Collimonas fungivorans Ter331: one gene and its partner. The protein of the gene in region 1 interacts with the protein of each later gene in a pairwise test. Links are inferred from orthologs where the notes say so. Each region holds a gene or a part of one and is shown on either strand. Other genes may lie near its edges.

Region 1 (6,874 bases):
TGCCTGTTTGCGGTGGTCGGTACCGCCACCGAAGAGCGCCAGTTGAAGGTCATCGATCCACAACACGACAATAACCCGGTCGACATGCCGATGGATGTCTTGCTCGGCAAGCCGCCAAAAATGCTGCGCGACGTCAAGCACCTCAATCCGGTGCTGCCGGCGGTCGACCTGACCGGCATGGACCTGCTGGAAGTCTCGCAGCGCGTGCTGAAGCTGCCGACGGTGGCCGACAAATCTTTCCTGATCACCATCGGCGACCGCACCGTGGGCGCCACTTCGGTGCGCGACCAGATGGTCGGCCCGTGGCAGATCCCGGTGGCCGACTGTGCGGTCACCAGCATGAGTTTCGAAGGCTACCTGGGCGAAGCGATGGCGATGGGCGAGCGCACGCCGCTGGCGGTCATCAACGCCGCCGCATCGGGCCGCATGGCGGTGGGCGAAGCATTGACCAATATCGCCGCCGCGGCGATTGCCGACATTTCCGACGTCAAGCTGTCCGCCAACTGGATGGCCGCTTGCGGCCAGCCTGGCCAGGACGCCGCCTTGTTCGATACCGTCAAGGCGATCGGCATGGAGCTGTGCCCGGCGCTGGGCATCAGCATCCCGGTCGGCAAGGATTCGCTGTCGATGCGCACTACCTGGAAAGATGAAGGCCAGGCCAAGGCCGTGACTTCACCGGTGTCGCTGATCGTTTCCGCATTTGCTCCGGTAAGCGACGTGCGTCGTTCGCTGACGCCCCAGCTGCGCACCGATCTCGGCGACACCGCCATCATCCTGATCGACCTCGGCCGCGGCAAGAACCGCATGGGCGCTTCGGCGCTGACCCAGGTGATGCAGCAGATCGGCAATGAAACGCCGGACGTCGACAGCGCGGAAGACCTGAAAGCTTTCTTCGCCGCCATCCAGCAGCTCAACAGCGAACAGAAACTGCTGGCTTACCATGACCGTTCCGACGGCGGCTTGTTTACCTCCCTGTGCGAGATGGCCTTCGCCGGCCATAGCGGCCTGTCGATCAATCTCGACATCCTGACCATGGAAAGCGAACACGCAGCCGACTGGGGCGATTCCAAGAACTGGACCGGCCAGGTGGCCGAGCGCCGCAACGAACTGACCTTGCGCGCGCTGTTCAGCGAAGAGCTGGGCGCGGTGCTGCAAGTACGCGCCGAGCAGAAGTCGGAAGTCATGAACGTGCTGCGCAGCTTCAACCTGGGCGCCTGTAGCCACATCATCGGCAAGCCGAATGCGCGCGACGTCATCGAATTCAGCCGCGACGCCAAGACCATCTACAGCCAGACCCGCATCGACCTGCAACGCCTGTGGAGTGAAACCAGCTGGCGCATCGCCCGCCTGCGCGACAATCCGGCCAGCGCCGACGCCGAATACGACCGCATCCTGGATGCGGCCGATCCTGGCATCACGCCGAAGATATCGTTCGACCAGCAAGACAATATCGCTGCGCCTTTCCTCAACCTGGCGGCCAAGCCGCGGGTAGCGATCTTGCGCGAGCAGGGCGTCAACTCGCATGTCGAGACTGCGTACGTGATGCACCAGGCCGGCTTCTCCGCGGTCGACGTCCACATGAGCGACCTGATCGCCGGCCGCGCACGGCTGGACGATTTCAAGGGCTTCATCGCGGTCGGCGGTTTCTCCTACGGCGATGTGCTGGGCGCCGGCGAGGGCTGGGCCAAGACCATCCTGTTCAACACCAAGCTGGCGGAGCAGTTCTCGCTGTTCTTCCAGCGCGGCGACACTTTTGCGCTCGGCGTCTGCAACGGTTGCCAGATGATGAGCAACCTGAAGGCGATCATTCCCGGCGCCCAGGCCTGGCCGAAGTTCACCCGCAACAAGTCGGAAAAATTCGAAGCGCGCTTTTCGATGGTGCAAGTCGAGTCGTCGCCATCGATCTTCCTGCAAGACATGGCCGGCACCCAAAGCGCCATCGCCATCGCCCACGGCGAAGGTTTCGCCGACTTCTCGCAAACCGGCGATATCAAGGAAGCGCTGGTCGCCATGCGCTTCACCGACAACAAGGGGCAGGTGACCGAAGCCTATCCGTACAACCCGAACGGTTCGCCGCAAGGCATCACCGCGGTGACCACGCCGGACGGCCGCTTCACGGTCTGCATGCCGCACGCCGAACGGGTGTTCCGCACGGTGCAGCAATCGTGGCACCCTGAGTCGTGGGGCGAGGATTCGCCATGGATGCGCATGTTCCGCAATGCGCGCAAGTGGGTGGGATAATCCTGCCTGGTCGAAGCAAGTAGGAGTAGGGTGGGCAGGTATTTCTGCCCACGCTGTATTCGCTCCTCGAACGACCAGCGTTCCGCGTGGGCACAGGTGCCCACCCTACATGACGTAAAAAAAGACGCTCCGAGGAGCGCTTTTTTATTGACTGCGTTTTTGCTGCTGCCGAGGTCTTATTGCACCTTGGCTTTGGCGCGCAGATCAGCCTGGTAAGCTTGCAGTTTCTTCTGTTGCAGCGCTTCGGTGATTTGCGGTTTGACTTCAGCCAGGGTAGGGATCTTGGCTGCGCGTACTTCTTCCAGCTTGATCACGTGGTAGCCGAACTGGGTCTTGATCGGCGTTTCGGTCAGTTGACCCGGCTTCAAAGCCACCAGCGCGTCGGAGAAAGGCTTGACGAAAGAAGCTGGAGTCGCCCAGCCGAGGTCGCCGCCGTTGGCTGCCGAACCTGGATCTTTCGATTGCTTGGCCAGGTCTTCAAACTTGCCGCCGGCTTTCAGCTTGGTGATGATGGATTTCGCATCGGCTTCGTTTTCGACCAGGATGTGGCGTGCGTGATATTCCTTGTCGCCGGCTTGTGCCTTGAACTTGTCGTATTCAGCCTGGATGTCGGCATCCTTGATCGGGTTCTTCTTGACGAAGTCGGCAACCAGGGCGCGGATCAGGATCGACTGGCGGGCGATGTCGGCTTGCGCCTTGACGTCGGCGTTATTGCCCAGGCCGAGCTTGTCGGCTTCCTGGATCAGCACTTCACGATTGATCAGTTCGTCCTTGACCATGTTGCGCAGTTCCGGGGTGTCGGCCTGGCCGCCTTGTGCGGACAATTGCTTGACCATCATGTCGGCGCGCGACGAAGGGATTGCCTTACCATTCACGACTGCAAGGTTTTGTGCCATGACAGGCAATGTAGCAGCTGCAAAAAGTACCACCAGTAAACGTGAAGGTTTAAATGTCATTATCAAATCCTAAATTTGGGGAGGTTGTTAATAAATCAATGCGAGGCAAAGGCAGAATAACTGAAGTATGTTTGAAGGACAATTATTCTTTAAGATCACTATATTTTATGCAGCTTTAGTTTCGGATGGTGCCAAGGCAGTGATAGCCAGTGCATGGATTTCGGTATGCATCATATCAGCCAAGCAATCATACACCAGCCTATGCCGATTTAAGCGGTTTTGGCCTTCAAAAACTGCGCAAACTATCCGTACTTTATAGTGTCCGCCGCCTGAGGCCGCACCGGCGTGTCCCACATGCAGCGCCGATTCGTCCTCAACTATACATTGCAACGGTGCAAGTGTTGCTGTCAATTTGTTACGAATGGTATCAAGCCTTGGGTTCATCTGGGTCCTTGATGTATTTGGAGAGCAGGATGCTTTGGCCGATCACGAAAGCGAACATCAGTCCCATGCCGCCGAACAGCTTGAAGTTGACCCAGGTCGCGGTCGGGAAGTTGAAGGCGATGTACAGGTTCAGGCAGCCCATGGCGATAAAGAAGGCGATCCAGGCGAAACCGACGCGCTGCCAGATCGGGTCGGGCAGTGCCAGCTGTTTTTCCATCATGGTGCGGATCAGGTTTTTCTTTGAGCAGCAGCTGGCTGACCAGCAGCACCACCGCAAACGCCCAGTAGAGCACGGTCGGCTTCCATTTGATGAAGGTATCGTTATGGAAGTAGATGGTGGCGCCGCCGAACACGCAGATGATGAGCAGCGATACCCACAGCATCGCATCGACTTTTTTCCGGCGCAGCAGCAGGTAGCCGATTTGCGCCACCGTGGCGACGATCGCCACCGCGGTCGCCAGCAGCACCGGCGCTTGCGCCACTGTCACCACGCCGCCGGAGACAAAACCCGACAGGTACTGGCTGGCCAGCGCTTGCGCGGCATCGGCGTGGCCTTCGCTCCATTTGAAGATGCCGAAGAACAGGATTACCGGGAACAGGTCGAACAGGAACTTCATGGGTGTTTTTGCTTTCAGTCAGGATAAATGATGGCCGGTGCTTCAGCCGGCCGGATCAAAACGCAGCGATGCCGAATTGATGCAGTAGCGCAGGCCGGTGGGCGGCGGTCCGTCCGGGAATACATGGCCGAGATGGGCGTCGCACACCTTGCATAAAATTTCAGTGCGCATCATGCCATGGCTGCGGTCAACGCGCTCTTCGACGTTGTCGGGATTGATTGCCTTGAAATAGCTCGGCCAGCCGCAGCCGGAATCGAATTTGGCGTCCGATTCGAACAAGGGCGTGTTGCAGCACACGCAGGTGTATACGCCATGTTCGTGATGATCCCAGAACTTGCCGGTGAACGCCCGTTCGGTGGCGGCGTGGCGGGTCACCTCGTATTCCATCGGTTCCAGCTCGCTGCGCCATTCGGCGTCGGTTTTGATGACTTTGCTGCTCATATCGTTTAATCCAATCTAAGACGAACAACTGACTTCCAGTCCGCGCGCCCAGTCCGGGGGCAATTCGGCGTACTGCGCATGCTGCGGCTGTTCGTCAAACGGGTTTTCAAGAATCTGCTGCAGTTTCCTGACTTCCGAGAAGTCTTTCTCCTGGGCTCGTTCGATAGCTGTCTGTGCCAAATAGTTTCGCAATACGTATTTGGGGTTGCTTGCATCCATAACAAGCTTGCGCTCGTGATCCTGGCTATTTTCCAGTTTCAAGCGCGCCCGGTATTGTAACGCCCAGGCGTCGAACGCTGCACGGTCGATAAACAGGTCGCGCAGGGTTTCGTCGCCGCCGCTGCCGTCCAGGCGCAGATTGCCGAGGCGGCGGAAAAACAGGGTGAAATCGACGTGGCTGCCCTGCATCAGGGCAAACATGGCGTCCAGCAGCTTGTCATCGTCCGCCTGGTGGGTCAACAAGCCAAGTTTGGCGTGCAGCAATTCATCCAGTTTTGCACCGTACAAGGCCTGGTAATTGCTCAGCGCAGCCTCGGTTTGCTCGACGCTGCCGATCAGCGGCAGCAACGCCTGGCCCAGCGCAAAGCAGTTCCAGTGGCCGATCTGCGGTTGCTGGTTGTAAGCGTAACGGCCTTGCTGGTCGGTATGGTTGCAGATGTGGCGCGGGTCGTAGGCTTCCATGAAACCGAACGGACCGTAATCCAGGGTCAGGCCGAGGATGGACATATTGTCGGTATTCATCACGCCATGCATGAAGCCGACCGCCTGCCATTGCGCCATCAGATGGGCGGTGCGGCGCGTTACTTCGGCCAGCAGCGCCTGGTAAGGATTGGCGGCCGCCTGCAATTCCGGGTAAAAACCGGCGATCACGTAGTCGGCCAGGGTTTTCAGCTGCTCGGGGCGGTTATTGTAATACCAGTGCTCGAACGAGCCGAAGCGCACGAAGCTGGGCGCCATGCGCGTCACCACGGCGGTGGTTTCCGGCCGCTCGCGCATCGCCAGCTGGTCCGAACCGATCACCGACAGCGCGCGCGAAGTAGGGATGCCGAGCGCTGCCATGGCTTCCGAGCACAGGTATTCGCGGATCGACGAGCGCAGCACCGCGCGGCCGTCGCCCATGCGTGAATAGGGGGTCGATCCCGATCCTTTGAGCTGCAGTTCCAGTCGTCCGCCGTCGCTGGCGGCGACATCGCCCAGCAGGATGGCGCGGCCGTCGCCCAGTTGTCCGGCCCAGACGCCGAACTGGTGGCCGGAATAGACTGCGGCTAGAGATTGCGAATCGGCGGCGGCACGGTTGCCGGAAAAAGTCTGGATGAAATCGTCGCTGCCGCATGCCGCCGGCGTCAGGCCGATCAGCTGCGCCGCCTGCTCGCTGGCGGCGACCAGGTAGGGCGCCGGCAGCGGGGTCGGCGCCAGCCTGGTGTAGGCAGCGGGCGAGTCAGCGAAGGCGTTGGCAAATGAATTGGCGAAGCGCAGATGTTCGATTCCAGGCGCTTCGGAGAAAGCCAGGCGGTTGTTCATGACAGCTTGATCCTGATGGCAAGAAGGGAAACCTCAAGTATCGCACGGCTGCCCGTCGCCTGTTCTATTCGGCCGAAGCTGGAGCCAAGGCCCGGGCGGCCAGGGTCCTGGCATGATCGCGGATGTCGATCTCCCAGGGCTCGCTCAATTCCTCGAAGCGCAGCTGGTCGCCGGCAAAAAAGGCACGCGTGGCTTCTTCAAAATTGACCTGGTTGCCGGCCATGGCCGACATGAAGCGGTAGGCCGATTCCTGCGCCTTGCGTACCAGGTCGCGCTCTTCGCCGCGGCGTTTCGCTTCCTCGACCAGCTTGCGCAGCGCCACCGAAGCGCCGCCCGACTGCTGGTTGAGCCAGTCCCAGTGGCGCGGCAGCAGGGTGACCTCGCGGCCGACGACGCCCAGTTTCGGGCGTCCCGGGCCGCGCGCCGTTTCCTGCACGTTGGCGCCGGCGGGATGTTCTGCCGCGACAGCAGCGGCTGCGGTTGCCGACAGGCGCTGCAGCACCTGCTCGGCGCTGCCGCGGAAGTCGACCTCGACCTGTTCGCTGGTGATATCGTCGAAAATCAGGACGGTTGCGGCGTCGTTCCTGTCGAGCAGTTCTTTGGCTTTCAGGGCCACCAGGGCCAGCTGGCCGGAAGCGATGCGGTGGGCGCCGGCAAAAGCGATGACCGCGTGGGGGGTAATGGTGCTCATCTGTTTCTCATGGAATGTGTGGA
Region 2 (7,045 bases), 380 kb from region 1 along the record:
AAGCCGCTGATGCGCATGGCGCCGCGCGCGTTTTCCAGTTCCTGCGCCTCGACGCTGGCCGCCAGGGCCTGGCGCAGCGCCGCCAGCGTGGCTGGCGCTGTAGCCGACGAGGTAATCAGCGGCAGGCCGGGCATAGGCGCAGTGAAGCCGATGGCGGCCAGGCGGGAGAATATCTCGGGCTCCTGGCGGCTCAGGAAATAGGCGCTGACGCAATCGAGCGCGGCGATGTCGGCCTGGCCGCTAGCGACCAGCCGCGCCGACTGCCGATGGGAGCCGCTGAACACCACCTTCGAGAAAAACCTGCCGCCGGCGGTGAATGGCGCAACCGCGCTGCGCAGCGCGTGATAACCGGATTGCGAGTGGCGCTCGTTGCAGGCGGCAACGGCGTCTTTAAATGCCTGCAATGGTTTTGCCGCATCCTCTTGTCGCACCCACAGGCTGCTGCTGTAATTTGCCTGCTCGCAGCCGGGCACGTCGAAATGAAAGGCGCCTACCACCTGCACCTTGCCGTGTAAAACCGTCGATACCGGATAACCGCAGGTCTGGCTCAACAACAGGTCCGGCTCCTGCCAGTGCTTTAGAAGGTCTTGCGGCTGGCCGAGCCGATGGGGAACATCGTCCACGCCTTCGAGTTGCAGGTAGCGGCGCAGCCCGCTCCAGAATTCATCCAGGCTGCCGGCCGGAAACGGGTACATCGGCAACGCACATCTCATGCACTGCCTCCGCCATGCAAACCTGCCTGCGGCGTCCAGCGCTGCGACAGCAGGTCAAACAGCTGGTCGGCCACGATGGCCAGCAGCGCAACCAGCAACGCACCCTGGATCACATAGGCGGTATTGAAGCCGCTCAGGCCGACGATGATCGGCAGTCCCAGCGTCTTGGCGCCGACGGTGGATGCAATCGCCGCCGTGCCGATATTGATCACCACCGAAGTGCGCACGCCGGCCAGTATGACCGGCGCCGCCAGCGGCAGTTCGACCCGGTACAGGATCTGCCAGCGGTTCATGCCGATGCCGCGCGCAATTTCCAGGATGGCCGGCGAGATCGAGGACAAGCCGCTCATCGCGCCTTGCGCCACCGGCAGCACGCCGTACATGACCAGCGCGATCAGGGCCGGGGTTTCGCCGAAACCGATCAGCGGCACTGCCACCGCCAGCACCGCCACCGGAGGAAACGACTGGCTGATCGCCAGCACCGTTTCCAGGGAAGAGCGGAACGGCCGGCCTGCCGGTCTGGTCACCAGCAGGCCCGCCGCCACGCCGCCCACCACCGCAATCGCGCCCGACAGCAGCACGATGCTCAAATGCGCCAGCACCAGCGTGGTGAATGCATCTTGCATGTACATAGGGCGGGCCAGCTGCGGGAAAACGGCGGCAAACAGGGGCGCCGTCAGCGGCATGCCGAAGGTAAAAGCCAGCAGCAACAGGCTGCTGACGGCGAGCCAGCGATGGCGCTGGAGCCGGTTCATCGCGGCGCCTCGAGCAGGTCGGAGAAATGCAGCACGCCGGCAGCCTGGCCTTGTTCGTCGACCACCGGCAGGCTGTGCGCCTTGCGCGTGATGAAGGCGGACAAGGCTTCGCGCAGCGTGCTGCTGCTACGGATCGGTTCGCCGGGAATCGGGGGCTCGCCGCGTACCCGGCCGGCGATCTTGTCCAGCCCGAGCAGGCGGATGCCGACATCGCTCTGGCCGACAAATTCGCGCACAAACTCGTTTTCGGGAGTCAGCAGGAAATCGCGCGGCGTGCCTTGCTGCACGATGCGGCCATGGTCCATCAGCACAATCCGTTGGCCTAGCGCCAGGGCTTCGTCGATGTCGTGGGTCACCAGCACGATGGTCTTGCCGGACAGCTTGTGGATATTGGCCAGCTCCTGCTGCAGGCTGGCGCGGGTCACCGGATCGAGCGCGCCGAACGGTTCATCCATCAGCAGCACGTCGGGATCGGCCGCCAGCGCACGCGCCACGCCTACCCGTTGCTGCTGGCCGCCGGACAGCTGGTCGGGATAACGATGGCGGAATTTTTCGGGGGACAGGTGCAGCAGTTCCAGCAGTTCGCTGACGCGGTCGTGGATCTTTGCCTTCGGCCATTTCAGCAGGACCGGGACGGCGCTGATGTTCTGCTCCACGGTCCAGTGCGGAAACAGCCCGACCGACTGGATCGCATAACCGATACGGCGCCGCAATTGCTCCGGCGAGTGCTCGACCACCGGCTTGCCGTGCAGCCTGATGCTGCCGCTGTCCGGTTCCAGCAAGCGGTTCAACAGTTTCAGCAAGGTCGACTTGCCGGAGCCGGAAGTGCCGATCAGCACCACGAATTCACCGTTCTTGATGGTCAGGGACAGCTCGCTGACCGCTGGCCAGCCGTTGAACGATTTGCGGACTTCGCTGATTTCAATCATGGATTTTTCTCCTGAAGATAGCGATCGCTACCTTGAATAGCGTATCGACCCCGATGGCCAGCAGGATCACCGGGATCACGCCCAGCAGCACCAGGTCCAGCGCGCTGCTCGACATGCCCTGGAACATGAGGACGCCGAAACCGCCGGCGCCGATCAGCGCCGCCACCACCGCCAGCCCGATCGCCTGCACGGTAGTGACGCGGACGCTGGCCAGGAACACCGGCAACGCCAACGGCAGTTCGACATGGAAAAATATCTGCCAGGGCGACATGCCGATGCCGCTGGCGGCTTCGCGCACGTCGGCCGGCACCTGCTCCAGCCCGGCCAAGGTGCCGTGCGCCATCGGCAGCAGCGAATACAAGGTCAGCGCCAGCAACGCCGGCGGCAGGCCGACGCCGCCGATGCCTGATTGCGGAAACAGGCTGCCCAGCAGCGCCAGCGGGCCGATCAGCAAGCCGAACAGGGCAATCGAGGGGATGGTCTGGATGACGTTAAGCACCGGGAACAGCAGCTTGCGCGCCCGCCGGCTGCGGAAAGACAGGGCGCCAAGCAGGGCGCCGAGCAGCACCGCGGGCAATACCGAAAACAGCACCAGCTGCAGGTGGCGCAGCAGCGCCAGGTTGAATGCGTCCTGGTGATTCTGGTATTCCTTTAGCAGCGACAGGCTATCCAGGTAACCCGAAGCGAGCAGCGCCGCGAGCGGCGCTGACGCAAGCAATATCAGCGCTACCCGCGCCGGCAGGCTGAGGGTGAGGCCGCGCAACGCCTCCGCCAGTTGCAGCCAGGCGGTCAGCAGCAACAGCCAGAAAGCGCCGCCGAACGAGATGCGCGCCAGGGAATCCGCCTCGCCGCTGCGCAGCTGGGCTTCATGCCCGGCCAGAGCCAGCAGGCCGCCGCTGAGCGCCGCCGCTGCAATGAGCAGGACAATATAGGTAAGGCGGCAGGGCCGCAGCCAAGGCGCCGCCAGCAGCGGCAGGGCCGGCAGCGCCAGCAGCCAGTAGCGCGCGGCAAGCTGGCTGAGCAAGATGCCCTGGCCGCTGAGCAGCCGATTGGGGGCGTAGGTCAGCAAAGGCAGGTTGGTGGCGGCGACGATCGCGACAATCACCAGCAGCAGGTGCACCGGGTTATGCAGCTTGAGTGACGGCAGCGCGACGTTGCCCACGCGCCATGGCTGGTTGGCCAGACGCGCCATGGTCATTTAATAAAACCTTTGCTGCGCAGGTAATCGCCGGCTATCTTGCGGGCGTCGCGTCCTTCGATGGCGATGCCGGCGTTGAGTTTTTGCAGCGTCGGACTATCCAGCGACAGGAACACCGGCTTCAGCAGACCGGCGATCTTGGGATATTTCGCCAGCACCTCGCTGCGGATCACCGCGGTCGGCGCATAGACCGGCTGCACCGACTTGACATCGTCCAGCGCCACCAGCCCCAGCGCCGCCAGTGCGCCGTCGGTGCCGTACACCATCGCGGCGTTGACGCCGGAAGTCTGTTCCGCGGCGGCCTTGATCGTGGCCGCCGTATCGCCGCCCGCCAGGGTCAGTAGCTGGTCCTGTTTCAACTTGAATCCGTAGGTGTTTTCAAAAGCCGGCAAGGCGTCCGGGCGCTCGATGAATTCCGCCGAAGCCGCCAGCTTGAAATGTCCGCCCTGGCTGATCCAGCGGCCGAGGTCGGTCAGCGTCTTGAGCTTGTTGGCCTGCGCCACATCCTTGTGCACCGCGATCAGCCAGGTGTTGTTGGCGGGGGACGGCGTCAGCCATGTCAGCTTGTTTTTATCGAGGTCGAGCTTTTTCACCAGCTGGTAACCGGCTTCGGCATTTTTCCAGGCCGGGTTTTTTTCATCGGAAAAGAAAAAAGCGCCGTTGCCGGTGTATTCAGGATAGATGTCGAGCTCGCCCGAGATCAGCGCGCCGCGCACTACCTTGGTGGTGCCCAGCTGCAGGCGGTTGACGGTCTTGATGCCGTTGGCTTCCAGCACCAGCTGGATCAGGTTGCCCAGCAGCGCGCCTTCGGTATCGATCTTGGAACCGACCCGGACCGGTTCGGCGGCCTGGGCCATGGGCGAAAACAGGGTAGCGACCAAGGTGGTGGCCAAGGCGGCGCCCAGCAGGCGAGTGTAAAGACTCATGTTGACTCCGTTAGATAGCGATGCCGGTTCAGGCAAAGGGATGGATATCGGCAATCACCGGTGTGCCGCGATGGCGCCACAGCAGCGGCAGGTAGCCGCGCTCGACGAAGCCGTCGCTGCGTTCCAGGTAGGTCTCGCGTTCGGCCAGATAGGCTTGTCGTAGGTGGAACCATGGCAGTCCGGGGTGCAGGTGATGTACAAGATGGTAATTCAAATTCAGGAACAGCAGGCGCCATGGCCATGCTGCCTCGTTGATTACCGAACGTCCCTGTGTGGCTTCGACCGCCCGGTGTTCGTAGAAAGAACGCACCATGGTCAGGCTGAGGGCGGGATAAGCGACCGCGAACAGGTAGTACCAGGGGGATATTCCGGCGCCGTGCAGGAATACCAGCAGCGCCGCCAGCAGCGCCAGGTGCCAGCCCCAGGTAACAATGGTTTTCCGGTTGCGCTGCCGCCATGCGCTGCGGACGGTCTGCGACCATGCCAGTGCCGGCCCGGCCAGCAGGCGGCCGCCGGAGGTATTGCGGAAACGGCGCAAGGCCCTTCCCAGCGGCCTGCCGCTCTGCAGCGACACGTAATAGGTTTCCGGATCGGCGCCAGGCAGCGTCAGTATCTTTTCATCGCGATGATGGGCAAGGTGGCTGTCGCGATATACCGCGTACGGATACCACACTGCCAGCGGCAACTGGCCGAACAGGGCGTTGAAACCGGCGTGGCGGGTCGGATGGCCGTGTATCAGCTCGTGCTGCAGCGACATGTACCAGGCGCTCAGTGCGATCAGCACAGGGGTGCCGAGCCACGGGTCCAGTTCGCGCCAATGCAGCACGGTGGCCAGCCAGCCGCCGTAGATCAGGGCGATCAGTCCCCAGGTAGGCAATTCCAGGCGCGCCAGCCATGCCGCGGCCGGCGTCTTTTCTTCCGCTGGGGCTACAGCCGCGGTCAACAGCTCAGGTTGACCAAGGAAATGGAATTTGGGGTCGTGAGGTAAAAAGTACATGCGCGGCTCTCTTTCCATTAGCCGCGAATATATAGTAGGTATATGCCAAGAAAGAACGAATCATTTGGAACAACTATATACGGAATAAATATATGCCCTGGACGCCTGGCGCCGTTCAGGCGCCTGCGGCTTTGCTGGCCTGGGGAATGTTCTCCAGTTTCCGCGCCATGCTGAACAATTGCTGCTCGAGGAGCTTGATCTTTTTTTCCTGAATGATTTCGGTTGCGGATTTTTCCGGGACGGAGAGTGGGACAGGCGGGAATATTTTCTTGATTTCTTCGACCGAGGGTAGGGGAACAGCCGGCCAGCGGATCAGTTGTATGCCCGCGGCTTCCATGGCGCTGTTTTTTCTGGCGTCGCGTTTTTGCGCCGCTGCGGTGGCGTGGGATCTGTCATCGATTTCAATGCCCGCAAGGACGTCCAGCGATCCATTGCAGATGACGAAATCCAGGCTTTTCGCACTGATCGTGTTGAACGCGCCGCCCTGTTTTTTTGCATCGATGCAGCTCGAAAGCGCTACCTGGGCCAGGACCACATAACCCGGAAGGGCATCGATCAGTTTCCAGTACATTTCCCGTTCGTTTGCCGTCAGCAGCGCCTTGCTTTTGTACTGGTAGCCGGCCTTTGCGTTTTCCGTCCTGCCTTTTTTGCTCGCCAGGGCAGCAATGACAGCCAAGACGATCAAACCGAGAATGATTAAACCCAATGCCTTTAGCATTTGTTCTCCCCTGATGGAATTTTTGCAACTTTATCAGCTTTGGCGAAAAAACAGCAGATTCGTATTCAACTTCCGCTCCGTGAATGCATGGGAGCCGCTACGCCGTCGGAGCTTTTTATATGGAAATGGTCTACCGGCGTGTGAATGGAATGTTGCGGAATCGGACGTTGCGCCAATCATGCGAAAATGGGCAAGCTTCGTCAACGGCTTGGCAAAAAAACTGAGCAAGAACCGGGCCAAACATTGGCCCTCAAGGAAAACATGATGTCTATCGACTGGAGCGCATTTACCCCATGGCCAGCGTTGCTTGGCGGCCTGCTGATCGGCCTGGCCGCGGCCATGTTCGTACTGTTGAATGGCCGTATAGCGGGAATCAGCGGCATCCTGGGCGGTTTGCTGCAGCCGGCGCGAGGAGATGTCGGCTGGCGCGCCGCCTTCTTGCTAGGGCTGATCGGCTCTCCGCTGGCCTATGCCTGGTTTGCAACGTTGCCCGCCGTGCAGATTGACGCCGGCTTCGGCGCCTTGATTGCGGCCGGGCTGCTGGTCGGCATCGGCACCCGTTATGGTTCCGGCTGCACCAGCGGCCACGGCGTCTGCGGCTTGTCGCGCCTGTCGCCGCGTTCGCTGGCGGCCACCGTCGTTTTCATGGGCTGCGGTTTTGTTATTGTCTACGGGATACGCCACCTGTTCGCCGCCTAAGGAAAAATCCATGCTCATCATCACATCGTTGCTTGCCGGCCTGGTGTTCGGGCTGGGACTGATCGTATCCGGCATGGCGAATCCGGCCAAAGTGCTTGGTTTCCTGGATC

What was found.
Region 2: the proteins of CFU_RS23865 (region 1) and CFU_RS10915 interact in binary tests that used the Escherichia coli proteins (3 or more experiments, as listed by UniProt). The link is inferred for Collimonas fungivorans Ter331 from one-to-one orthologs.

The regions. Positions count from the first base shown.
Region 1 is NC_015856.1:2,856,610-2,863,483, reverse strand. What follows is about bases 1,943-4,771. They hold CFU_RS23865 (BolA family protein), read right to left. Parts: upstream 3,582-4,771; coding sequence 3,303-3,581; downstream 1,943-3,302. Other genes in these bases: CFU_RS12380 (protein adenylyltransferase SelO), read right to left, coding at 4,655-4,771; msrB (peptide-methionine (R)-S-oxide reductase MsrB), read right to left, coding at 4,241-4,639; CFU_RS12395 (peptidylprolyl isomerase), read right to left, coding at 2,418-3,197; purL (phosphoribosylformylglycinamidine synthase), read left to right, coding at 1,943-2,241. Also shown: more of purL, read left to right, coding at 1-1,942; more of CFU_RS12380, read right to left, coding at 4,772-6,160; CFU_RS12375 (DUF2239 family protein), read right to left, coding at 6,225-6,851. UniProt on the Escherichia coli protein: Transcriptional regulator that plays an important role in general stress response. Has many effects on cell morphology, cell growth and cell division. Acts by regulating the transcription of many genes, including dacA (PBP-5), dacC (PBP-6), ampC and mreB.
Region 2 is NC_015856.1:2,474,576-2,481,620, forward strand. Bases 1,493-4,492 are described here. They hold CFU_RS10915 (ABC transporter permease), read right to left. Parts: upstream 3,596-4,492; coding sequence 2,390-3,595; downstream 1,493-2,389. Other genes in these bases: CFU_RS10910 (ABC transporter ATP-binding protein), read right to left, coding at 1,493-2,397; osmF (glycine betaine ABC transporter substrate-binding protein OsmF), read right to left, coding at 3,592-4,492. Also shown: CFU_RS10900 (phosphate/phosphite/phosphonate ABC transporter substrate-binding protein), read right to left, coding at 1-713; CFU_RS10905 (ABC transporter permease), read right to left, coding at 710-1,468; more of CFU_RS10910, read right to left, coding at 1,465-1,492; more of osmF, read right to left, coding at 4,493-4,521; CFU_RS10925 (fatty acid desaturase), read right to left, coding at 4,550-5,518; CFU_RS23295 (DUF2726 domain-containing protein), read right to left, coding at 5,634-6,236; CFU_RS10935 (YeeE/YedE family protein), read left to right, coding at 6,501-6,935; CFU_RS10940 (YeeE/YedE family protein), read left to right, coding at 6,946-7,045.